DNA from 3 places in the Ferdinandcohnia jepli genome. Region 3 is predicted to be linked to each of the others. Evidence: riboswitches for the same ligand, from Rfam matches in the RefSeq annotation. Region 3 holds a riboswitch; each other region holds the start of a gene.

Region 1 (7,649 bases), on a different contig from region 3:
GGACATACCACACGAAACAGCGATATGCCCTAAAAAAGCATAAAAGCACACGTCACGTATTAAAAGTGACCTGTACTTTTGGTTAAAAGTGTATAAATGTAGTAGGAAAATGTTTATCTACTATAATTAAACAAAGGAAAGGTCACGAAACTATTTAACTTTGTGATTGGTAAAATCAATACATTTTTCATTTCGATACCCTCCCTTTCCATTTACTAGTAATTTTAATACTTAGTTAGATTACCACCGTGGACATATTTTTGTCAATTACTACTTTTTTGATAATTACCTATTTTTCGATTACCCCAAATATCTGTGGTATAGAGTTTTCGCTTCTGCAATGTCCTTTGTCCCGTGAACCAGCACTCGGCCATCCTTAAAAATGACGAGCCTGTTTTTACCGATTGTAAAAGACAGTAAAAATGGGTTTTGCTCTACAATTCCTCCATGTGTCTTTAAAAGTGTAGCTAATTCATCTAAATTACGTTCAATTCTTTCTGATGGTCTTATTTGTACTGAATCTCTTCCACATAACACGGCTGATTTGGTTTGATTTTCAAATGATAAGTATGGATAGGTTCTATCCGTACCACATGAGAGACAACTATCCTTTTTTACTTTGTCTACCTTAATTGCTGTATACTGATTTTTCCAAAGATCAAAGGAAACTAATTTTCCACGAAGTGACCCGATATCTTCAACTAAGATTTTTAATGCTTCTGTTACTTGGTAGGCAACCACCATTTGTACCGCAGGACTAATAATTCCTGCCGTATCGCAGGTTAATCCTCCAATCGGCACTGTCTCAAGCAAACAATTGAGACAAGGAGTTTGGCCAGGTAAAATGGTATAACTTATCCCGTAACTTCCGACACATGCTCCGTAAATCCAAGGGATATTGTATTTTTGAGATGCATCATTTACGAGCATTCTCGTATCAAAGTTATCAGTTGCATCTATGATGATATCGACTTTCTGGATGAGTTCTTGAATCTCTTCAACGCCTACATCCATTACATAAGCATTAATATCAACCTCTGAATTCACTAGTTGTAAACGCTCTTTGGCTGCAATTGCCTTTGGCAAACGATTCCTAGCATCCGATTCCGCATAAAGCTGTTGTCGCTGTAGATTACTCCACTCTACATAGTCTCTATCTACAATCGTAAGCTTACCTATGCCGGCACGCACAAGTGCCTCGGCGCTTCCTGTTCCAAGAGCACCTGCACCTACTACCAAGGCATGCTTATTTCTTATCTTTGTCTGACCCTCAACCCCAATTGGAGCAAATATTTCATGTCGAGAATATCGTTCACTCAACCGTTCTCATTCCTTCCATTGTCTAGTATTCATATTATTGAATACTACATGTCTGAGGTCTATGGTATCATATTGGCTTCCTATTTTTGTAGTTGTTTGGTTCTATAGTGGCTATTTTATAGTCGATTTCAACTTTACTGGCCAATTCTCATGTGTATACGCCATTTCCCAAAAGGCGTATTCATATTGACTACTAATTATAAAATGCTCTTTCATTCTAGCACGGTCATTTTCTGTTACTCTCTCTGCTAATTCGTCAATCAATTTAATTTGTTCCTCAACTAGCGTTTTGAACCAAGCTCCACCGTATGCCGAAATCCATTCCTGATAAATTGGTTGAGATGGTTGGCAATCTTTTAGCTGTTCTCCAATTTCGTAATACAGCCAATAGCATGGTAATAGTGCTGCAACTATATCACCTAAATGCCCTGTATAAGCTGCCCTATATAGGTGGGAGGTGTAGGCATATGCTGTTGGGGCTGGGTTAAACTCTGTAATTTCTTGTTGATTGATCTTCAGCTGTCTCGAGAAGTTTTCATGTAGTGATAATTCTGCTTCATAGGTTCCTTGAGCATGAACAGCAAAGAGATTAGTTGTATGTAAGTCTTCAGCTTTTGCTGCACCTAATGATTGTATTTTTGCAAAATGTGAAAGGTAATATGAATCTTGTAAGACATAATAGCGGAAAGACTCTAAAGACAAAGTTCCATCCCCGATACCTTTAACAAAGGGATGGTTAAAGCTCGCTTTCCAAATTGAATCTGCTGCTAAACGAATTTCTTGTGAAAATTTCATTATGTTTCTCCTCCTACTGTATTTATTTATTAAGATTCAACAATTCCACTTGTAAAAAATCAATTAAAAAACCACCTCCTCTACACAACGTAAAGAAGGTGGCTAATTTTAGAATACAACTCAAAGAAACTAAAGGTATGTATTGGCCTGCCCACTTCCCTACGCTGGTATAATCCAGATCAGGTTCTAAGAGTCTTAAGGTCATGTACGAACAATCCTCAATCTCAGCCTTTTGCTTTTATGCTTAAAGGCACCCCTAGTGGTAAACTACTATTCACTTTTCATAGTTATCCTAACATTTTTATAATCCTTCTTCAAATCTTTTATGCAATAGCTTTTTCTTTCTTATTATGCCTAAAGTCCAAACAAATCCAGGTACAAAAATGGAAATAACAGAAGCTACTAGTACCCACTGATTCTCCATAATCATAATTGCGCGATGATGATCAAAGACAAGCCAATAACTATAGGCACATAATATAATGCCTACAGGAATAATAACAGGTCGATAATCTTTTAGATTAAATAGACGTTGAAACGATATGGATGCACAGAGTAGTGTCATTAGAATTTGTGTAATCGAAGAAAGAGCGAAAAATGCAATCATAATCATTTCATATCTATGAATAAACAACCCTATTTCTGCACTTCTAGCCATTTGCATACAAGAGATTATATAATTGCCTGTTACTTCTGCAGATAGTACGCCCGCTTCTAGAATCGGCCACATTAACACAAAAGCCCCGCCATATCCAATCCCTGCAACGCCTGATTTACCCCATGTTTTTGGATTCTTTACATTAGGTAAAATGAGTGCAGCCATCATTGTTGCCATAGCCCAGTCCGTATTGTTATGACGGCTTGCCCAAAGTGTTTCTCCTACACCTGAACGAAATACAGGTAACAATTCGCGGATATCAAAGTTCGATAATGACCCCAGAAGCAGTAAAATATTTAGTGCAAGTATCGATAAAATGCCTATGACTGCCATCCTTCCGATAACCTCTAACCCAAACATAATTCCATAGACACCTATTAAAAATGGAACAATGATAAATAGTAAGATCGGTGCATCAGGTAAAAAATAATCTTTTAAATGATAAACAAACGTTGTCATAACCGCACCAAAAGCACCAATAAAGAATACAAAAAGCAGCAGACTTATAACTTTACTAAACCATTTTCCTCCCAGTACAGCACTTTGTTCTATTAAATCTGATTGAGGTAATCTCCTAATAATAAGTACAGTAAGAAGCATAAAAAGAGCACCCTGAAAAGTAGATAGTGCAGTTGCTATCCACATATCACTACCAATCTCACGGGCCATCGATCCTTGTGTTAAACCAATGGCTTTGGCATAGACCAAATTTATGATAATCGCCATAAACATACCATTTGTAATTTGTACTCTCATTCCTTATCACCTGTTACCCCTCGTTTTGTGGGCCTATATAATAGGGCAGAATCATTTAATTCAGCAATTACTTGAATTTCTACTTTCGCTTGAGTAAATTTTTCTTCCCAGTTATCCTTTATCTCTTTCCATTCACTTGGATACTTATTATTAAAAACCTTTCCTAGTTCAAGAAAATCAGATTGATAATCTTCTTGTGCTAGCTTTACAACTTTTGTTAATTCATTTTTCAATGTCTCTTCAAGTTCTGTTTCAAGTTTCTTAATGCTTTTTCCATCAGCCAAGCTAAAAGGACAGCCCGCTTCAACAACACTAGCGAAGGTGTGCATTTTCACAAGAAATGATGGTGTTTGATTACGATAAGAAGGTGTAACATCAAAGGTCTGCTTTCTAAGCTCCACACTTATTCTTTTTGGAGGATTATTTGGACATGATAACGCAACAATACCTGATTCTAAACTTTCTACGAACGGGAGTAGCCCTCTTACTTCATCCGGTTTGATAATGCCAACTAACTTATCCTTTTTGAATACTCCAGCACCTGCCAGCTCTACTTGCTTATACGCACCAGCCTGGCCTGGTTTTTTATTAGACACTCCTCTTTCTGTTAAGCGTACCCTTGCTAAAACTGGTTCAGAGCTTTCACTTAAGTAGGCAGACTGTAGATCAATCATTTGCGTCCTAGGTGCTTGGGCAGATATATCAGTAAATCTAAATAATTTATCCAATGCCTCTCCTGGTATAACTTCAAGGCCGGTAATTGTGGAAACGACTTCACTAGCATTGTTAGGAGTTACGAGGACCCAGGTTCTCATCCTTAGCTCTGGATTGCGCGTGAAAAAGTCAATAATATCTGCAATCCCCTTTTCCCTGGCGACATCTTCATTGATTACAACGGCATAGTTATGGGCCCAAAACACTCTCCTTGTTGCAAAAGTAGCCAGATTTCGAATTGCCTCAAAAATAGTTTCCCCTTCTGCACTGGCAGACCAAATTGGGTCTCCAGTTTGACCTGACGGAGCACCAGTTTGCCCTCTTGCATCTGCTGGACGGGCGACCTGAGCAGTAATTTTTATATGTCCATCTTTCTCTGCTTTATCTATTCCTACTGCCATGACTAGAGCAAGGTCATTAATCTCTCGCTTTCCTACACAGCCAGTAAGAAAACTAAAACATAATAGAACAAGTGCTACTTTTTTTACCATACACACCACCAATCCATTTATATAATCATGAGTCTACACTATTCTTTTTTCGTACCACCGTCTTTCGGAGGTTTTGGAATTTGCTGTTTCCCTTCACGCATTTCTTTCCCCTCTGCTAGTTCTGGTTGCCTTTCCATTTTCCACCAAGGGAAACGAATTAAAGCATCCTTTTGGTCTGTTGGTGCTAATGGTGCTGCTGGCGCTAGATATGGCTCACCAAATGAACGTAAAGAAAGTGCATGAATTACCAATAAAGTAAACATTGCTGTAAATCCTAATAACCCCAGCGTTCCTGAAGCGAATAATAATGGGAATCGTACCAGCCTAACAGAAATAGATGCTGCATAATTGGGAATGGCAAAAGAAGATATGCCTGTAATTGCAACAATAATTACCATGAAAGGGGAAACCAACCCTGCCTGAACTGCAGCCTGACCAATTACTAGTGAACCGACAATACTGACAGCCTGTCCGACTGGCTTGGGCATTCGTAATCCCGCTTCTCTCATCAATTCAAAAGCAAGTTCCATAATTACTGCCTCTATTAAAATAGGAAAAGGAACAACCTCTCTACCAGAAGCAATTGTGAGTGCCAAAGGAGTAGGGATCATTTCTTGATGAAAACTCACCAACATGACATAAATAGATGGAAGTACTAAACTGAACACGAACGCGGCATACCTAACTATTCTAAAAAAAGAACCAGATATAAATTTAGAATAATAATCGTCACTTGCCTGTAAAAATTGCCAGAAATACGTGGGAACTATTAGTACAAAGGGTGTATTATCAACAAAGATGGCTACTCTTCCTTCTAAAATAGCTGCTGCTACTTTATCAGGTCTTTCTGTACTTTGAATTGTTGTAAAGGGGGAATAAGGAGCATCTTCAATTAGTTCTTCAATATATCCACTCTCAATTACTCCATCGATTTTTATCTTTTCAAGACGACTTTTTACTTCCCTAACTAATCCCTCTTTCACAGTCCCCTCAAGATAAGCAATATTAATGTCCGTTCTTGTTTTTTGCCAACCTTCAGGGCTTCAAGCTTTAAATACGGATCTTTTATCCTTCTTCTAACCAACGCAGTATTCGTTCGAATATTCTCAGTAAAACCATCCCTTGGACCTCTGACCACTTGCTCGGTTTGTGGTTCACTTATTGATCGTTCGTTCCATCCTCTTGTTGAAATAAGTAATGCTTCATTAGACTGATCTATTAGGAAAACAGAATCTCCACTTAAGATGCCATTAACTGCTTCTTCTACTTTGGTTATCAATTTAACAGTTTGGATATAAATAAAATGTTTTTTTACCTTCTCCGCAAGTTCTTGTCCAATGTCCGGCTTATCCGATGTAGAAAGTAATTCATTTGCCTGAAACATAAAAATCTTGATAATCTCATTGATGTCTTTTGAGTTAACAAGTCCATCAGTATACACACTAATAGCTTTTAGATTTTTTTCGTCCTGGAAGACAAAGTCACGAAATATAACGTCATCTGTCAATGTAAAGATAGACTGGAGGAGAGATTTATTTTCTTCAATACTAGGTTTTAATTCCTGTTTCAAACTTTCCTCTATTGCTTTACTCATTGTTGTCAAGCCTTTCTAGAAGTACATTTTACGTGATTTACTCTATATCTTTTAAAATAAACATATGTTGTGATCTACATAACTGCTTGTGAAATTCCTTTCCTTTCTCTATTCATTTAATCACTTATAGAAGGAATTTTATTATGTATAGGAATACCATTATCTCCTGTTATATCCATTTATGTAGGCTATTATTCGAAGGGTTAACTGAATGTATCTTTATTTATATGAAGGCAATAATGGATTACTAATGAAGGCAGAATAGGGTGAGGAAAAGATGGATTTATATCATTCATGGCTTTATATACATGTACTCAATACAACCTGGTTTGTGTGGGCAGTGGTAATTATCGTATTTGGTTTTAATCTAATAGCTCCGATTATTATTTGGTTCGTGATGAACGGCAGACGAATTAACATACCTTTTATGAGAAAAAAAGAAAAAGCTAGACAATAATTCCGTCTAGCTTTAGATACTATTCAACAAACACTGCTGTACCATATGCAATTATTTCAGAAGCATTTTGCATGACTGCTGAAGTCTCTAGTCTCATTGCAATTACTGCATTAGCACCTTTTGCTTGAGCATCTTCCACCATGCGTCCAATTGCTTTTTGTCTAGCTTCATTCATCATTTCTGTATAATCAGTGATTTCACCACCAACTATTGTTTTTAAACCAGCCATTATGTCTCTTCCGATATGCTTTGATTGAACTGTACTTCCTCTTACAAAACCCTTTAATTCCTTTATTTCTTTTCCTGGCACGTAATCAGTAGTCACGATAATCATTTTCTTCATCCTCCTTCTTTTCTTTTTTTCTTTCTCGAATCAATAACCAAAACAATAGGAGTATTGTAACCATATAAATCGCGTAAAAAGTTAATGCAACCTCTATATTGATGAACAGGAAGATTATTCCTACGATTTGGCCTATTATTGCAACACTTAACACAAAGTATTTCGCCACATTCTTCATTATTTCCTACCTACTTTAAACAGCAAATATTTTTTTCTTGCAAAAAGAACATAAAATACGGTTGGCCAGGGTGCCTGTATTAAACCCAATATCCCCCAAAACCAGTGATTATGTCCACGCTTCCTGGCATCTAAAAATAACCATAAACTCTGAATCATCAAGATGACTACGACTAGAATAATTACGATGATATTGTCTGTTGTTTTCATGCATTACTCACCCGTTTTCTATATTGAAGGTACACATAGATGGGCAGGCTAATCGTTGCAATCCCTTGAACAATAAAAAATGCAATCGGAATTCTGAATAAAGCCGTAACAAGCCCAGTTAACACCAATAATGC
Region 2 (7,649 bases), on a different contig from region 3:
CCACCGATCGGACTTGGAATTCTGTCGTATTTAATTGAATTCGTCCGAAAAAATCTACATATGCGTCAAACACTCGTAAAATCTGAAAAACTGCAAGCTGTCGAACAGATGGGTGCCGCAATTTCTCATGAAATTCGTAATCCCCTTACGGCAGCAATGGGATTTGTTCAATTATTGATGAATAATAATCTCTCGCGACTCAAACAAAAAGAATACTTAACAATTATTAAAGAAGAGCTTGCTTCGGCTGAACGTGTAATTCAAGATTATTTAACCTTTTCAAAGCCTTCTCTTGATACAATTGAAACTCTTCATGTAAAAAGAGAGCTAAACCAGGTGATTAAAATATTAAAACCGACTGCTAACCAAAATTCAGTTGAGATTAATACGAATTTTACTTTTATGGGATCCATTGAAGGTGATCGTCAGAAATTCCAGCAATGCTTTATTAATGTAATTAAGAATGCGATTGAAGCAATGCCACGTGGTGGACGACTTTATGTTGAAACAAGCTATGATAAAAATTACATAACAATCATTGTTAGGGATACAGGTGTTGGGATGACAAAGGAACAAGTTGAAAGACTTGGCGAACCCTACTACTCAACAAAGGGTTCTAAAGGCACAGGGCTTGGTATGATGGTTGTTTATAGTATCGTAAAAGCCATGAATGGTACCATTCGTGTAGAAAGTGTGCTAGAAGAAGGTACTGAATTTACGTTCCAGTTTCCTTCTGTTAAAACAATACATGGGTAATAGCCGACTCTAAATGAAATCGGCTTTTTTTATGTGTTTATATTAATTCTGAAAAGGCCTTGCCTCTTTTTCTAGCTCGAATATGACTTTTTAATACCTCATATACCTCGTTTTTAGTACCCTTTATGTCAACCTTTTCCCCTGTAAGAAGACAGTATAAAAGTTTCAAGTCCATTACAGTCGTTTCCTTCATTATCTTAGATCTTGTAGTTGTATCTATATACGTTTGGATCTGCTCACTAGTGTGTAGATCCTCAAAAGAAATTTTGGTACCAACAAGCTCCTTATAACGCTTTTGAAATAATAGGTCTACACTCTCCGAAAAAGAAACTTTTCGATTTTTAGATGATGTTTTCTTCGCATTTGCTGCTTGAAATTTTGGTGAAACAATTTCAACATCACCGTATCCTATGAAAATCTCTATTGCTTGTTCAACTTCCTTAATCTCCTTTTTTGACAGCTGAAGTGTTTCATAGATAGCTTTTGTCTTTTCTAAATGACTAGCAAGTTTTTTATAGGTTACAGTTGCCATGTACACTCTCCTATCCGTTTAGGTAACTATTACACCTGTTGGCTCAAGACAATCCAACAATTCATCTGTTAATCCTGCATACTCTGAACATTTCTTACCCTCGGCTGTATCCCGTGCAATGTCCTCGTAATTTCGAATAATCGTATCAAATAAAATTTTTCCTTCTTTATCAATAGATAATAACGTTTGAAATCCTGATAACTGTAAGTCCCCCATTAAATCTTGGCGCACGTTCTGATTTTTCACAGATCCCTTCTTCAACGTTTCAAAAATACCAATTAATTGAGGTTTCGGTCCAAACAACAACTTGGCTAGTGTTGCATTCTCATCCTCTAGGCAATATTTCTTATAAATTCCTTCCACTGTTTTTATGTAGTGTACGACTCCACGTATACTGATTGTTTGGACGATAGTAGGTATCATATAGTAGTCTGATAGTAAAAAAGCTCCCTGTGTAATCACATTATTACTCGGAGGACAATCAAATAAAATATAATCATAGTCTTTCTCAATATTACTCGTTTGGAAAAATTGCTGTAGGACCACTAAGTCTTCAAATTCGTTCTTTAGCCTTGCAGCTATTTGATCAAGGCCACCATTTTTATAAAAGATATTGGAGGGTATAAAGTGGATTAGTTCAGCGGTTTGTTTTATTAATTTTGTAGTAGGAATGTTGTACTCCAAATACGGAAATCTTTTAAATTGGTGCCACATATCATAAATAAAATTAAGGCTCTCGTCTTCTTCAAGTTCATCAAGTGTCTTATCAATCCTTGTTAAGCAGATTTCACTCAGTGAGCACTGTGGATCAAGGTCAATTAATAATACTTTTTTGTTTGCTTCAGCAAGATGTAAGGCAATCTGATAAATACTTGTTGTCTTTCCAACGCCACCTTTATAGTTTCCAACAAATATCTTCTTCGCCTCTCCCATTTTTAACCCCCTCATTTTATATTCAATAAAATGTATTAGAAAAATAGGAAAATATTCTTAGAATTGCACAAGGCGCCCGCCTAACGGCGACAAGCATAAGACGAAATGGCTGGAAGGTTGATCTTTAACCTTCCTGACAGATTGGCTAGACCAAAGAACCGATGGCGCCTGGAGCTAGACACCAAACTTAGTTGTAGATTACAAACCTGTTAAAAAGGAAAAAGCAAATGTCAATAAGCAATGGTATGCTTTTAGATTGGTTTGCTAGTTAAAAGCATACGAAGCTTCCATTTTTAAGGAAAAAGCTTTCGAAGTTAATACAGGTTGAAAACTGGCTAGGCGCTGAGCAAAACAGCAATATTTTATGCTTTCTTATCTCTTAAAATAAAAAGCTGGTAAAGGCAAAATACCTTTACCAGCTTTTTTTAAACAAAAGACATTGGGGTTAATGCATAACAATGATTGAGTGGCCCGCTTCCCTTTCCAAGGTCAAGACCAGCCTCCAATGCTCCTGAAATGTACCTTTTTGCTTCTCGGATACTTGTTTTACTATCAAAACCTTTTGCTAGATTACATGCAATTGCAGATGAAAGAGTACAGCCTGTTCCATGTGTGTTAGGATTGTCTACTCTGTTTCCTGGAAACCAAATGAATTCTCCACTGCTATATAAAAGATCATCCGCTGTATCTTCAAGGTGGCCACCTTTTATTAAAATATTGCCTTGGTAGCCTTGAGATATTTTTACTGCTGCTTCCTGCATGTCTTCCTTCGTGCGAATTTGAATACCACAGAGTGCTTCTGCTTCATGGATATTTGGTGTAATAATGGTTGCTAGTGGTATTAGCTTAGTAATGAGCGCATCCATCGCTGTTTCACTGAGTAACCGGCTGCCACTTGTGGAAATCATAACTGGGTCAACCACGATGTTTTTAGCTTTGTACTCCTCAAGCTTTTCAACAATTTTCAAAATAATTCCAGGGGAAGAAACCATCCCTATTTTCACACTATCAGGATATATATCAGTCATAATGCAGTCCAGCTGTTGCCCGACAAAATCGGGAGTACAGTCTACTACCCCAAATACTCCTGTTGTATTTTGAGCAGTAAGCGCAGTTATTGCGCTCATGGCATACATATTATGTGCCGTAATGGTCTTAATATCTGCTTGAATCCCCGCTCCTCCACTACAATCAGAGCCTGCAATTGTTAAAACTTTTTTCATTTTGGCAGCCTCTCCTTTTCTTGAGTCATTTTTGTAGACAGGTCACGCAACACCTTACATGACCTTGCTATATCAGGCTTTGCAAAAATCGCTGAAACTACTGCAACTCCATCAACACCAGATCCGTTTAATTCATGGATATTGGTTTCGTTAATTCCACCAATTGCAACAACCGGAATTGACACAGCTTGACAGATATCTTGAACCATCTTGAACGTCATTGGAGTAGCGTCGTGCTTCGTTCCTGTTGGAAAAACAGAGCCGACACCAAGATAATCGGCACCAGATTGTTCGGCTTCGATGGCTTGCTCTACAGTTTGAGTAGAAACTCCGAGGATTTTATCAAGTCCAATCATGCTTCTCACAGTTGCCACAGGTAAATCTTCTTGCCCAACATGTACTCCATCTGCTCCACTCGCAAGCGCTATTTCAACATTGTCGTTAATCACAAAAGGCACTTTATATGTATCTGTTAGCTTCTTAATCTCTAAAGCTTCCTGTAAAAACGAATCATAATCTAGCGCTTTTTCACGTAACTGAACAAATGTTACGCCACCTTTAAGAGCTTCCTCTACTTGTTCAATTAGTGTTTGGTTTCCTGTCCACGCTCGGTCTGTTACTGCATATAAAAGCATATCTTTTTTATCTACCTTCAATTTTCATCCCGCCTTGTAATAATGTTTGATCTAGCTTGCTCATATAATCGATGAGGAACATTCGGAATGAAGAAGTCCCACCCTCAGTTGCTGAGACTCTATCAAAGGCGAGTTCACCACAAAGTCCCAGCGCACTAACTGCAGCTGCGGTACTCGGAAGGATTTCATTAGGATTCGCTCCACAGTATGCTCCTACAACAGCCGTAAGCATACATCCAGAACCTGTGATTTTAGCCATCATCGGGTGCCCATTTCTGATTACATATGCATTTTCTTCATTCGCAACAATATCAATCGCACCGGTTATTGCTACTACTGCTTTCGTTTGTGCACTAGCTGCTTTTGCAAATTGAATTGCTTCTGCCAGATTTTCTTCTGTCACTACATCTTCAGCTGCAGCATCGACTCCCTTTGTATTTCCGCTACCGGCATAGACAGTCTTAATCTCAGACATATTCCCGCGAATTACAGAGTATTTCACCTCTTCAAGCAGCTTGTAAACTGTTTGTGTTCGAAGTGTTGATGCTCCTGCCCCTACTGGATCTAAAATGACTGGATGACCTAATTCGTTCGCTTTTTTACCAGCAAGAATCATAGATTCTACTGTTCTTTCATTAAGCGTTCCTATATTGATTACGAGGCTACTACAAATACTTGTAATCTCCTCCACTTCCTTACTGTCATCAGCCATAATCGGTGAACCCCCACAGGCTAACACTATATTAGCGACATCATTCACGGTCACATAGTTCGTAATCGTATGTACAAGTGGCGTTTTCTTTCTAACATTTTCTACGATTTGTTCAAACAAGTTCATCTCTCCTTTTTGATAGTTGGATGTTTGCGAAGTTGGGAAAATAAAAAACGGCATACCCATAAGGATATGCCGCATGTATACACATACTAAATAAACTCCCTACGTTGGCATTATCCAAATCAGGTTCACGGGTCTAAGCTACATTTCGCTTACTCTCAGCCTGCAGGTGCAAGCTCCCCTTACTTTGATTAAATTTTTAAACAATTCAAGTATAACATAGATTTTGGGTTTGTAACTCTTAATAGTTACTAAACTTCCATCTCCAATGGGACTTCACATGTCCCATTTCTATAATGATTGCTCCATCTTTTCCAATTGTGAACCTACAAATTTTTCGAGTGCCACGAATGTTTTTTCTTCAAAAGGTGATTGTAAGTTCCCTTCCTTAAGAAGTTCTAGGAAGGATTTACTTCCTCCTATTTTACAAAGCCTGACATATGTTTCCCATGCTTTTTCAAAATTCTCATTTGACATACGCCAAAATTCAAGAGCACAAACCTGTGCGAGCACATAATCTAATAGATAAAATGGTACTTCGTAGATATGGATGACTTCTTGCCAAATGCCTCCTTCAACCAAGTAAGGTATCCCATCATGATCTCGATAAGGCAAATATTTTTTCTCTATTTCAGACCACAATTGTCGTCTTTCCTCTGGTGTTAAGTCAGGGTTCGCATAGACTTCATGTTGAAACTCATCACCTGCACATAGTCTTGGCATTTTCACGATACTGTCAGCTAAATGAACAAACTTATGTTTTTCTGCATCCTCTTTAAAAAAGTAATCCAACCAAGGATACACGAAAAACTCCATGCTCATCGAAAAAATTTCGGAGGCCTCCATGGTTGGGAAGAAATATTCAGGCTGCTCTTGAACTTGTAATGCATTATACGCCTGGAAAGCATGCCCTACCTCATGTACAAGGACCCTAATATCGTTAGAAGTTCCATTGAAATTAGCAAACACATAAGGGGCTTTTTGCTTCCATAAGAAGGTGCAGTAGCCAGTGTATGCTTTACCAGGTTTGTGAACTAAATCGAATAATTCACGTTCTGTCATTTCGTCATAAAAGCGTTTTGTTTCTAAAGATAATTCACTGTACAATTTCCTTCCTTGTTCGATGATCCATTCTGGGTCACCTTTTGGTATAGGGTTTCCTTCGAGAAACTGTACCTTTTCATCGTAAATCTTTACGTTTTCTACTCCGATTCTTTTCCCATGGTTTTCTACAATCTTAGATGCAAGTGGAACAATATGAGTCAGCACGTTTTCTCGGAATACCCGTGCTGCTTCTGCATCCCAATCAGAGCGATTCCAACGAAGGTAAGCTAATTCAGTGAAATTGCTAAACCCAAGTTCCTTTGCAATTCTAGTTCTAACCTTAACCAGGTCATCGAATAGCTTATCGAATTCTTCTTGATTTTTTGAAAAGAATTCATATTTTGCTTCAGTGGCCTGTTTCCTAACAGTTCGACTTGAGTTGCTGATAATATATTTATCAATCTGTGCTAACGATTTTTCTTCCCCCTCAAATAAAACCTTAGCATTTGCAATTAATTTCTGATAATTACTTGTTAAGCGGTTCTCCTCTGCAAGCAGGTCCATCACAACTTCGGAAATCGTCTTTACCTTTGATTCCGCAATATGAAACAGTTGCTTACCAAATCGTTTTTCTAATTCTGCTTTAAAAGGCGTTTCTACCAAAGCCCGATAATAATCAGCTTCTACATTTTCGTATTCTGGACCAAAGGTATTAAAAAACTCGTATTCTTTCTCATAAAAAGGGTCTGTAGTATCTAACGTGTGCCGAATATGAGCAATCATTTGAGCGGAATCATATTCTTCTCGAAACTTATTTATTTTTTTAATTGTACTTATTTGTTGTTCTGCATTGGCAGCTTCTTGAAATGATTTTATTAATTGTTTCATTTGCGCTTTTACATTTTCAATCGAAGGCCTTTCATATGTAAAATCTTTAAACTTCATAACTCTTCCCCCTTTTTATAAACCGACTAACCAGTTTATTTAATTTTACCACCTATGATAAGATTTTCCAATATTAATTTTCCATAAAAAAAAAGCGAATGTAAAAAATCCGCTTTATCCGCTCATATAAAGTAATCTTCACTCAATGTGCCCTGCTCAACCTCAACAATTTCCCTACTTTACCTCTAATTTTTGAATAGTTTAAGATGGCTGTTAACACTAGTAATTCCGCAAGCAATCCGATTGATTGGGCAAATGCACCAATTACTCCATTCCAACTTACAGACACCTTTACACCAATGAACAAAATAATAAACGTAATTACTAGATTCGTAGACTGTGAAAATATGGTCACTTTTGTTTGGCGTTGAAGCATTAATAAGCCATTTAAATAGTCAACAAATGGGAACACAATTGCTAAAATCATAAAGATTTGTAACGCTTCTAACGTTGCATCAAACAAACGCCCACTAACCCCCATCATCCTTTCAAGGAAGAAGGTCCCTGCACTTGTATAACAGATGATTGAAAGGACAACAACTGGTAAGAAGCTAATAAAGAGCGTAAATCGTTTTACCATTGATTCATGGCCCTTGTAAAAGTTAATAACGATTTGATGTGTATATGAAAGATAACTAATTGCTAACTGGGTAATACTGAATGCAATTGTATAACTAGCAATGGCTAACTCGATATTATCTGTTTTACCTAAGTAGATATTAATCACAGGTCCAATCAGTACAGTC
Region 3 (7,649 bases):
TAAAAACATTATTGAGATATTAAAAGAAACGACGCCACATTCACTTGTATTATTAGATGAACTAGGGGCAGGTACAGATCCTGCAGAAGGAATGGGACTTGCAACTTCAATTCTTGAAGAACTGTATCAAAAAGGGGCAACGCTTCTTGCGACAACTCATTATAGTGAAATTAAAACATATGCTGAAAACAGAGAAGGCTTTGAGAACGGCTCTATGGAGTTTGATGCGAGCACATTAAAACCGACATACCGCCTTATCATTGGTAAAGGTGGCGATAGCCAAGCATTTACGATTGCATTGAAATTGGGAATGCATCCATTCCTAATTGAACGCGCACATCAAATCACCTATGGAGAAACGAAGGAATATCGAGACGCTAGTCCATTTACTATCAATGAATTAAGCTCTCAGCTTGCGATGAATGCTAAGTATGTACAGAAGCAAAAGCATGGAAAGATTGAAAAGAAACCAAACGAGGCGTCTATTTTTAAAAGAGGAGATAATGTAAATATCCCTTCTTTGGATCAATATGGCATAGTCTCCAAACCAGCTAATGATAAAGGTGAAGTAGAAGTGGTGGTAAAAGGCGAGAGGTTACTCTTTAATCATAAAAGGCTTTCTCTATATATAAAAGCCGAGGATCTGTATCCCGAAGATTACGATTTTGATATTCTTTTCGAATCGAAAGAAAACAGGAAGATACGAAAAGAAATGTCTAAGCATCATGTAGAAGGGTTAGTTATTGAAGATATAGACCGTATTTAAAACAATTACCCAGATTTTACAATAGCCCTATCTTTCTCGACTTGTGTTTCATATTTTAGTAAAAACAAACCGAGAAGGAAGGGTTTTTCTATGTATAAAAGAAGGAGAGTTGGTTTTTGTATGCCTGGATACCGTTGGTGCGGACCAGGATGTGGGGGAAGTGGTCCACCAACGAATGCCGTTGATAACTGCTGCATGCAACATGATTTTTGTTACCAAAGATTTGGACCGTCAAGAATATGCGACGAGGCATTTTTACATTGTTTAGAAACAAAAAGTAATCCCTTTACCAAGGAAGGCAGGGACGCAAACTTCTTTTCGAAGATGATAAAATTAAAAAGCATTTTTACTCCGTTTTAAATTCAACTTCTTCGAGTAATTTTAGAATGTGGCTGGAAGGTACAGCAAGACCTACAATTTCTTCCGTTTCAATAGTCGGATTAGGAAGTGTCGCAAAAATTACACCAATTACCTTTCCGTCCTTGTTAATCACTGGACTACCACTATTTCCGCGATAAATCGGTGCTTCAATCATCATAACAGGAACTTCCCAATCACGTAAGACAACATTTCCTTTTATTTCACCCTCATTTGCAATTTGAGTAAAAGACAGAGGATTACCTATAAACATGATTTTTTCATTACTCCAATCCTTATCAGCATTATCAAGTTCAAGAGTAGGGAGGTTAGTAGCTTCAATATCGACAATGGCTATATCGAGGTTTGCATCCTTTGCAATAACTTTGCCAGTGTATGAATCACCAGATCGATATTGAACAGTTACAGTGTTTGTATGGTTAACAACATGTTCATTTGTTACTATTAGTCCACTTGAATCCACTGTAAAACCAGTTCCTTTAACACCGGCCCACTCAATCGTTACAACTGCTTTCCTGTATTCTTTTACCTCATGTTGATTTGATAGTCGATTTGAAACCTCAACAAAGCGGATTGCAGGGAGGTTGAATACATTGAACCAAACCTGTAACCCTGTAACGGTCATAGAAACTACAAGTAACAAACTAACTAATTTAACAATAAGACTTCTACGTTTTTTCTTTTTTGCTTTTTCTTTTTCCCATTCTTCATCATCGTCACTTTTAAAAAAAGCATCCCAGTCCATCTCATCATTACTATTTTCTTGTGTTTGTTCCTCACGATCTTTGTCCACTAGGTTAGCTCCTAACTTTGCTTCTATTTCTATAGTAGTATGTGAAATGATAGGTTGGTATAAGCATTTTTTTGGCCTGAACCTCTGCACTAAAATATATCTGCATGGCCAGGCCGTATATTACTATATAAAGCTCATTTCTCCCCAGTTTCCGAGGTCTTTTACTAGTGAGTTGAGTAATGTTAGCGTTTGTTCATAATCATTAAGATCTGCCATTTCAACAGGTGAGTGGGAATAACGGCGAGCTACGGTAATGGCCCCAGCACGAATTCCTTCACGCTCAATGTGAACAGCTGCTACATCAGTTGTTGCTCCTGTCATTACGGCAAGTTGATAAGGAATCTCTAGCTTCTTCGCATGAGACGTTATTAGTTTTTTCATTTGTGGTGACATAATGTTACCACGTACAGAACCTCCAGCTAAAGCAGGAATAACAGGTCCTTTACCGATACCAACCGGATAACCACTACCAAGACTGTCTGGAGTATCTGCACAAGGTATCGTATCAAGGACGATTGCATAATCTGGATTTAGTTTGTAGGTTGCCACTTTTGCCCCACGTAATCCAACTTCTTCTTGAACAGCCACAACACCAACTAATGTTCCGCTAAAGTCACGGCTTTGTAACGTTTTAAATAGCTCCACTAATAGGACACAACAGCTACGGTTATCAATGGCTTTTCCGCAAATTAAATCTTTATTCGTAAATTGCTCAATTTCACTTATGTATGTAATTGGGTCGCCGATTTCAATTCCCATTTCAAGAACTTCAGCTTTTGAAGATGCACCAACATCGACATATAATTCATAAATACTAGGTGCTTTTTTACGTTCCTCGGGAGTTTGTAAATGTCCAGCCTTCACACCAATTACGCCAAAGTGCCCATTTACATTTACTTTACGTCCGATAAGAAGTGTCTCAAGAACTCCACCTGTACGTTCAACTCGAATGAATCCTCGGTCGTCAATATCTCGAACAACACAGCCTATTTCGTCAGAGTGAGCGGAAATCATTAATTTTGGACCAGGCTGATTTCCTTCAAGGTAGGCATATAAATTACCCATATGGTCAACTTCTACCTTATCGGCAAAAGGCTTGAACATCTCTACTAAAGCTCTAACTACATTCATTTCTTGACCAGGTGTTCCTTGGATACTAGCAAGTTCCTTTAATTCTTCTAAGAAAGTTGTTTTAAACATGAAGTGTTCCCCCTAGATAAATTTAATAAAAACACGAATTTCCGCCTATAACGACAGAAATTTCTCAAAAGATCGAATAGAGTAATCTTTTAATCTATTTTTACATAGCTTGTCTCTTTGTGCAACTAAAGGGGTAAAGTGACTACTAACTTTACTATTACTCAGTTTTACTTACCGCACCTTACCAAATTATTACTTTACATCTTTGTGTAACCACGTTATACTTAAAAAAAGAATATTCGCAAACTACTAGGGGTGCCCGGTTGGGCTGAGAGAAAAACAGTTGTTTTTTAACCCTTTGGACCTGATCCGGGTAATACCGGCGTAGGAAAGTAGAGTTAGAGTTAGCAATTTTATCTCGCTACTTAAGCCAGGTCTATTTTACATGGACCTGGCTTTTTTGCGTTGTTCTTTACACTAGTTTAGGGGGTTTTGACTATGAATCTACATAATCAGGTTGTCCTGGTAACAGGAGGAGCACGTGGTTTAGGAAGGGAAATTGTACGGGGTTTTGCACAAGAGGGAGCAAAGGTAGTAATAAATTATTTTCAAAGTGAAGACAAAGCACTATCTTTGAAGGAAGAAATAGGAGAAAACGCTATTGCCATTCAAGCAGATATTCGAAATCGAGAACAAGTCCAACAAATGTTTGGTGAAGCTAAGCGATACTTTGATAAACCCGTAACAACTGTTATTAATAATGCATTAGTTCAGTTTAAATTTGATCCAATATCTAAGAAAAACGCTGATGATATCTCATGGGAGGATTATCAAGCACAGCTTGAGGGTGCTGTAAGGGGTGCATTACATACTACTCAAGCCGCTTTACCTGATATGAGAGAAGAAAAGTTTGGTCGTATCATCACAATTGGAACAAATCTATTTCAAAACCCTGTAGTAGCCTACCATGATTACAATACAAGCAAGGCCGCATTATTAGGGTTTACTCGTAGCATGGCAAAAGAATTAGGAGCGTATGGGATTACAGTTAATATGGTCTCGGGTGGGCTACTCAAAACAACAGATGCAAGTTCAGCAACATCAGAGGAAGTTTTTCAATTAATCAAATCGTCGACACCATTGCAACAGGTGACAACACCTTCCGATGTAGCAAATGCAGTACTCTTCTTTGCCTCTCCATGGGGAAAGGGAGTAACAGGACAAAATCTAGTCGTTGATGGCGGCTTAGTAATGGACTAAAAGGAGGATTTCTAATGAATAAAACGTTAAAAATGACTGTTACAGCAATGCTAGTAGCAGTTGGAACGATTACAAGTCATTTGTTCTCAATACCAATTGGTTTTACAAAGGTATTTCCTATGCAGCATTTTATTAATGTATTATCTGCTGTTATCCTTGGTCCTGGGTATGCAGTATTACAGGCTTTTTCAGTATCACTATTACGAAATATGTTAGGAACCGGGTCATTATTTGCATTTCCAGGTAGTATGATTGGTGCCTTTTTAGCAGCATATCTATTTTCAAAGACTAAGAAACTATCAATGGCTTTAACAGGTGAGATAATAGGTACTGGCATACTAGGGGCTATTGCGTGCTATCCATTAGCTACACTCATCATGGGCAAGGAAGCCGCACTGTTTGGATTCGTACCATCGTTTATCTTTAGCTCAATTGCTGGGGCAATTTTTGGATTTGTAATTTTAAATATCGTTATGAAGAGCTCAGCGATTAAAATGTTTCAGGAGAAGAATTTTTAAGTTGGTTGAATTTTAAAGGACAAAAGTAAATTAAATTCGCGTTGGTGTATTTGCACCCGATTTTTTTCGAGCTTGCTCGAAAGACTTCCTTTTAAAAATCGAGGCATCCGCCGGAGACTATAACTTTATTCAGTCGGAGTTTTAACACTGACTGAATTGTATACTCCTTTTGCATTCATCCCCCACTTATAGAAGTAGGGGACTTCTGCTGAATAAAGTTAAATAGCTTTTTCTTATTTCCTCCTCAACTGTAACCAGAACTGTGTCTATAACATAATTTAATTAGACGAAGTAATTAGTAAAATACGGCTTTTGGGGGAGAAGAAGAGGAATGAGTAATCAAATGTCTGGTCACTACTGTCCTTATTGTCACGGATATATTGATGGAAGAACTACCTATTATCCTACTTATCCGCAGCAATCCTATAATTACGTCCCATATCCAACAGGATATTGGTATCAGCCAAGGGACACTGATTCAATCATTGGTAAGGCATCTTGGACTTGGGGTGGAGTACCAACCAAATGTGAAATTGGTTGGAAATATGATAATAATATGACAGTTGCAGTTGCTGAAGGAAGTCCGTTCAAATGCGGTCAACGTTTAAAAGTAAGAAATCTTTCTTTTGTTCCTTCTCATGAAGTTATTGTCACGGTTGTTGATACGGTGAAGAACTTCCCGTTAAACAAAATTAATCTTCATAGAATGGCCTTTGAGGCACTAGGTGCACAACCAAGTGTTGGAGTTTTAGATGTAGAAATCACTCCAATTTAATAACACATGCAACCAATATGCAATTATCATCACATGAAAACAGCCTAATCTCTTTGAACAACAGGAGAAAAGGCTGTTTATTGTTTTCTCCCAAGCATAGATATCTGTCAGATACAAAGAATAGGAAAGATAACTTTGATATAGGAAAGGTTGCATATGATCAAACGAACTACTCTATTACTACTTATGTTTTGTTTGTCACTTACATCTATAGTTCTCGCTAAACCAGATGATGAGGAACCAATAATAATAGCCCACAGAGGCGCGAATAATAGGTTTAACGAGCACACACTAACAGCCTATAAACTTGCTTCAAAAGATGGTGTTGATTATTTAGAGATTGATTTACGTATGACAAAAGATCACGAGCTTATTGCAATGCATGACGCAACACTCGATCGAACGACAGATGGGAAGGGGAAAGTATCTGATTACACCCTCAATGAAATAAAGTCTTTTAAAACAATCGGTACTTTTCATAATAAAACTGTAAGTGAAGAAATACCTAGTTTAAAAGAAATTCTAAAAACCTTTGCAAAAAATGAAAACTTTTATATTGAAACAAGGAAGGTAAATAATCAACTTGTGATGGAAGAGCCCTTAGTGAAACTCTTACGTAAGTATGACGTTTTAAAAACGAAGAGGGTTGTTCTTCAGTCGTTTTCTAAGGAGAGTCTTGAGAAATTATGGGCTTTAGCTCCTACTATTCCGCTTACCCTTTTATATCGAAAAGGAGAGTTCGATCTAAAGCAGGCAATGTCAACTCCGTACCCTATTATTGGTATTGAATCTTCAGATGTTACGAAAGATGTTGTTGAAGAATTACATAAGGCTGGTAAGAAAGTACATGTTTATTTCACGAATAAACAAACACAAATAGCTGAACAAAAAAGAATCATAAAATACGGTGTAGACGGATATTTCACTGATTTTATAAAAGAAACGCAGCAACTTTTACAAAAATAGCAAATTAATTCGCGTTCCCTTGTATACTTATATAAGGGGGTGTTCGTTTGAAAAAGGTAGCATTGCATGTACCTAGAGTATTCTTAGGTGTGTTATTTTTAGTTGCAGGCGTAAATGGATTTTTTGTAATCTTTGGTTTAGACCCGTTCATTGCGACAAGTCCAGAAGCGATGTCTTTATTTGATTTTTCCTATTTGTTAGTAGCAGAAAAATCGTTAGAGGTGTTTTGTGGGCTACTCTTACTAAGTAATCGATATGTCCCGTTAGCACTGGCCATTCTAGCTCCACTGGTAGTAAACATCTTCTTGCTTCATTTGTTTGAGGATCAATCTTTATTACTTTTAGCAGTTGTTATCATAATCGCACATGGAATATTATTAGTATTTTACCGAAATAACTTTAAAAGTATATTCGAAAAAAGACCATAAAAAAACGCCAAGAGGCGTTTTTTATTCATTATCGTTATCCATTCTTTCCCTTACATTGTTTACTGCATTCTTTGTTGCATCAACAGCACTCATTGCAGCATCTTCAGTAGTTTCTAATGCATTATGAACTGTTTCAAATGCTGAGCCTGCAGTATTCTTAAGATTTTCCGCAAAATTTCTATCGTTCTGTTTTTCATTTGACATATGTATATTCACCTCCTAAATAGAGATAGCTTATGGACTTTTGACCAATCCTATACAAGAAACAGTGCACTTATTACATATAAAATTATTGCAATCCCTCCGCCAATAGCTGATAGTTTCAATTTATAGCGGGCATAATCAACTAAATCCAGGTCTAGTATTGCTGCAGTAGTGATTGTTGTATCACCTAAAGGTGAGGTTATCGCTCCGAATGCACCACTTGCGAATACAGCACCAACTGTTAATGGGATCGATGCTCCAGTCGATAAAGCTAAAGCTATACCAAGTGGCATAAATAATCCCCATGTCCCCCAAGAGGATCCAATAAAATAACCAACAATTGAACCTATTAAAAAGATTGTTGCAGGCGTTAAAAAAGCTGGTAAAAAAGAGCCTAAGGTTGAACTGATAAACTCAGAAA

What was found. A riboswitch is a leader RNA that binds a small molecule or an ion and turns the genes downstream of it on or off. The one in region 3 is predicted to bind thiamine pyrophosphate.
Positions count from the first base shown of each region.
Region 1: linked by a shared signal. The riboswitch ahead of tenA (thiaminase II) and the one ahead of AB3M96_RS18350 (3-oxoacyl-ACP reductase) in region 3 are both predicted to bind thiamine pyrophosphate.
Region 2: linked by a shared signal. The riboswitch ahead of thiM (hydroxyethylthiazole kinase) and the one ahead of AB3M96_RS18350 (3-oxoacyl-ACP reductase) in region 3 are both predicted to bind thiamine pyrophosphate.

Region 1 covers NZ_JBFOKR010000005.1:209,363-217,011, reverse strand. The annotation lists gene AB3M96_RS07235 (thiazole biosynthesis adenylyltransferase ThiF) at 301-1,320, opposite strand; gene tenA (thiaminase II) at 1,432-2,115, opposite strand; TPP riboswitch at 2,255-2,383, opposite strand; gene AB3M96_RS07225 (GerAB/ArcD/ProY family transporter) at 2,417-3,529, opposite strand; gene AB3M96_RS07220 (Ger(x)C family spore germination protein) at 3,526-4,734, opposite strand; partial or broken gene AB3M96_RS07215 (spore germination protein) at 4,773-6,328, opposite strand; gene AB3M96_RS07210 (hypothetical protein) at 6,606-6,785, shown strand; gene AB3M96_RS07205 (YbjQ family protein) at 6,805-7,119, opposite strand; gene AB3M96_RS07200 (hypothetical protein) at 7,100-7,306, opposite strand; gene AB3M96_RS07195 (sigmaY antisigma factor component) at 7,306-7,515, opposite strand; gene AB3M96_RS07190 (YxlC family protein) at 7,512-7,649, opposite strand, start outside.
Region 2 covers NZ_JBFOKR010000003.1:140,388-148,036, reverse strand. The annotation lists gene AB3M96_RS04260 (ATP-binding protein) at 1-756, shown strand, start outside; gene AB3M96_RS04255 (hypothetical protein) at 794-1,288, opposite strand; gene AB3M96_RS04250 (ParA family protein) at 1,307-2,221, opposite strand; gene thiD (bifunctional hydroxymethylpyrimidine kinase/phosphomethylpyrimidine kinase) at 2,647-3,444, opposite strand; gene thiE (thiamine phosphate synthase) at 3,441-4,100, opposite strand; gene thiM (hydroxyethylthiazole kinase) at 4,087-4,917, opposite strand; TPP riboswitch at 4,996-5,107, opposite strand; gene AB3M96_RS04230 (M3 family oligoendopeptidase) at 5,206-6,903, opposite strand; gene AB3M96_RS04225 (multi antimicrobial extrusion protein MatE) at 7,046-7,649, opposite strand, start outside.
Region 3 covers NZ_JBFOKR010000018.1:18,862-26,510, reverse strand. The annotation lists gene AB3M96_RS18375 (endonuclease MutS2) at 1-766, shown strand, start outside; gene AB3M96_RS18370 (hypothetical protein) at 772-963, opposite strand; gene AB3M96_RS18365 (Parvovirus coat protein VP1-like protein) at 887-1,126, shown strand; gene AB3M96_RS18360 (S1C family serine protease) at 1,113-1,937, opposite strand; gene AB3M96_RS18355 (M42 family metallopeptidase) at 2,061-3,137, opposite strand; TPP riboswitch at 3,379-3,485, shown strand; gene AB3M96_RS18350 (3-oxoacyl-ACP reductase) at 3,576-4,337, shown strand; gene thiW (energy coupling factor transporter S component ThiW) at 4,352-4,855, shown strand; gene AB3M96_RS18340 (RlpA-like double-psi beta-barrel domain-containing protein) at 5,187-5,630, shown strand; gene AB3M96_RS18335 (glycerophosphodiester phosphodiesterase) at 5,787-6,596, shown strand; gene AB3M96_RS18330 (DoxX family membrane protein) at 6,644-7,024, shown strand; gene AB3M96_RS18325 (hypothetical protein) at 7,046-7,228, opposite strand; gene AB3M96_RS18320 (Na+/H+ antiporter NhaC family protein) at 7,279-7,649, opposite strand, start outside.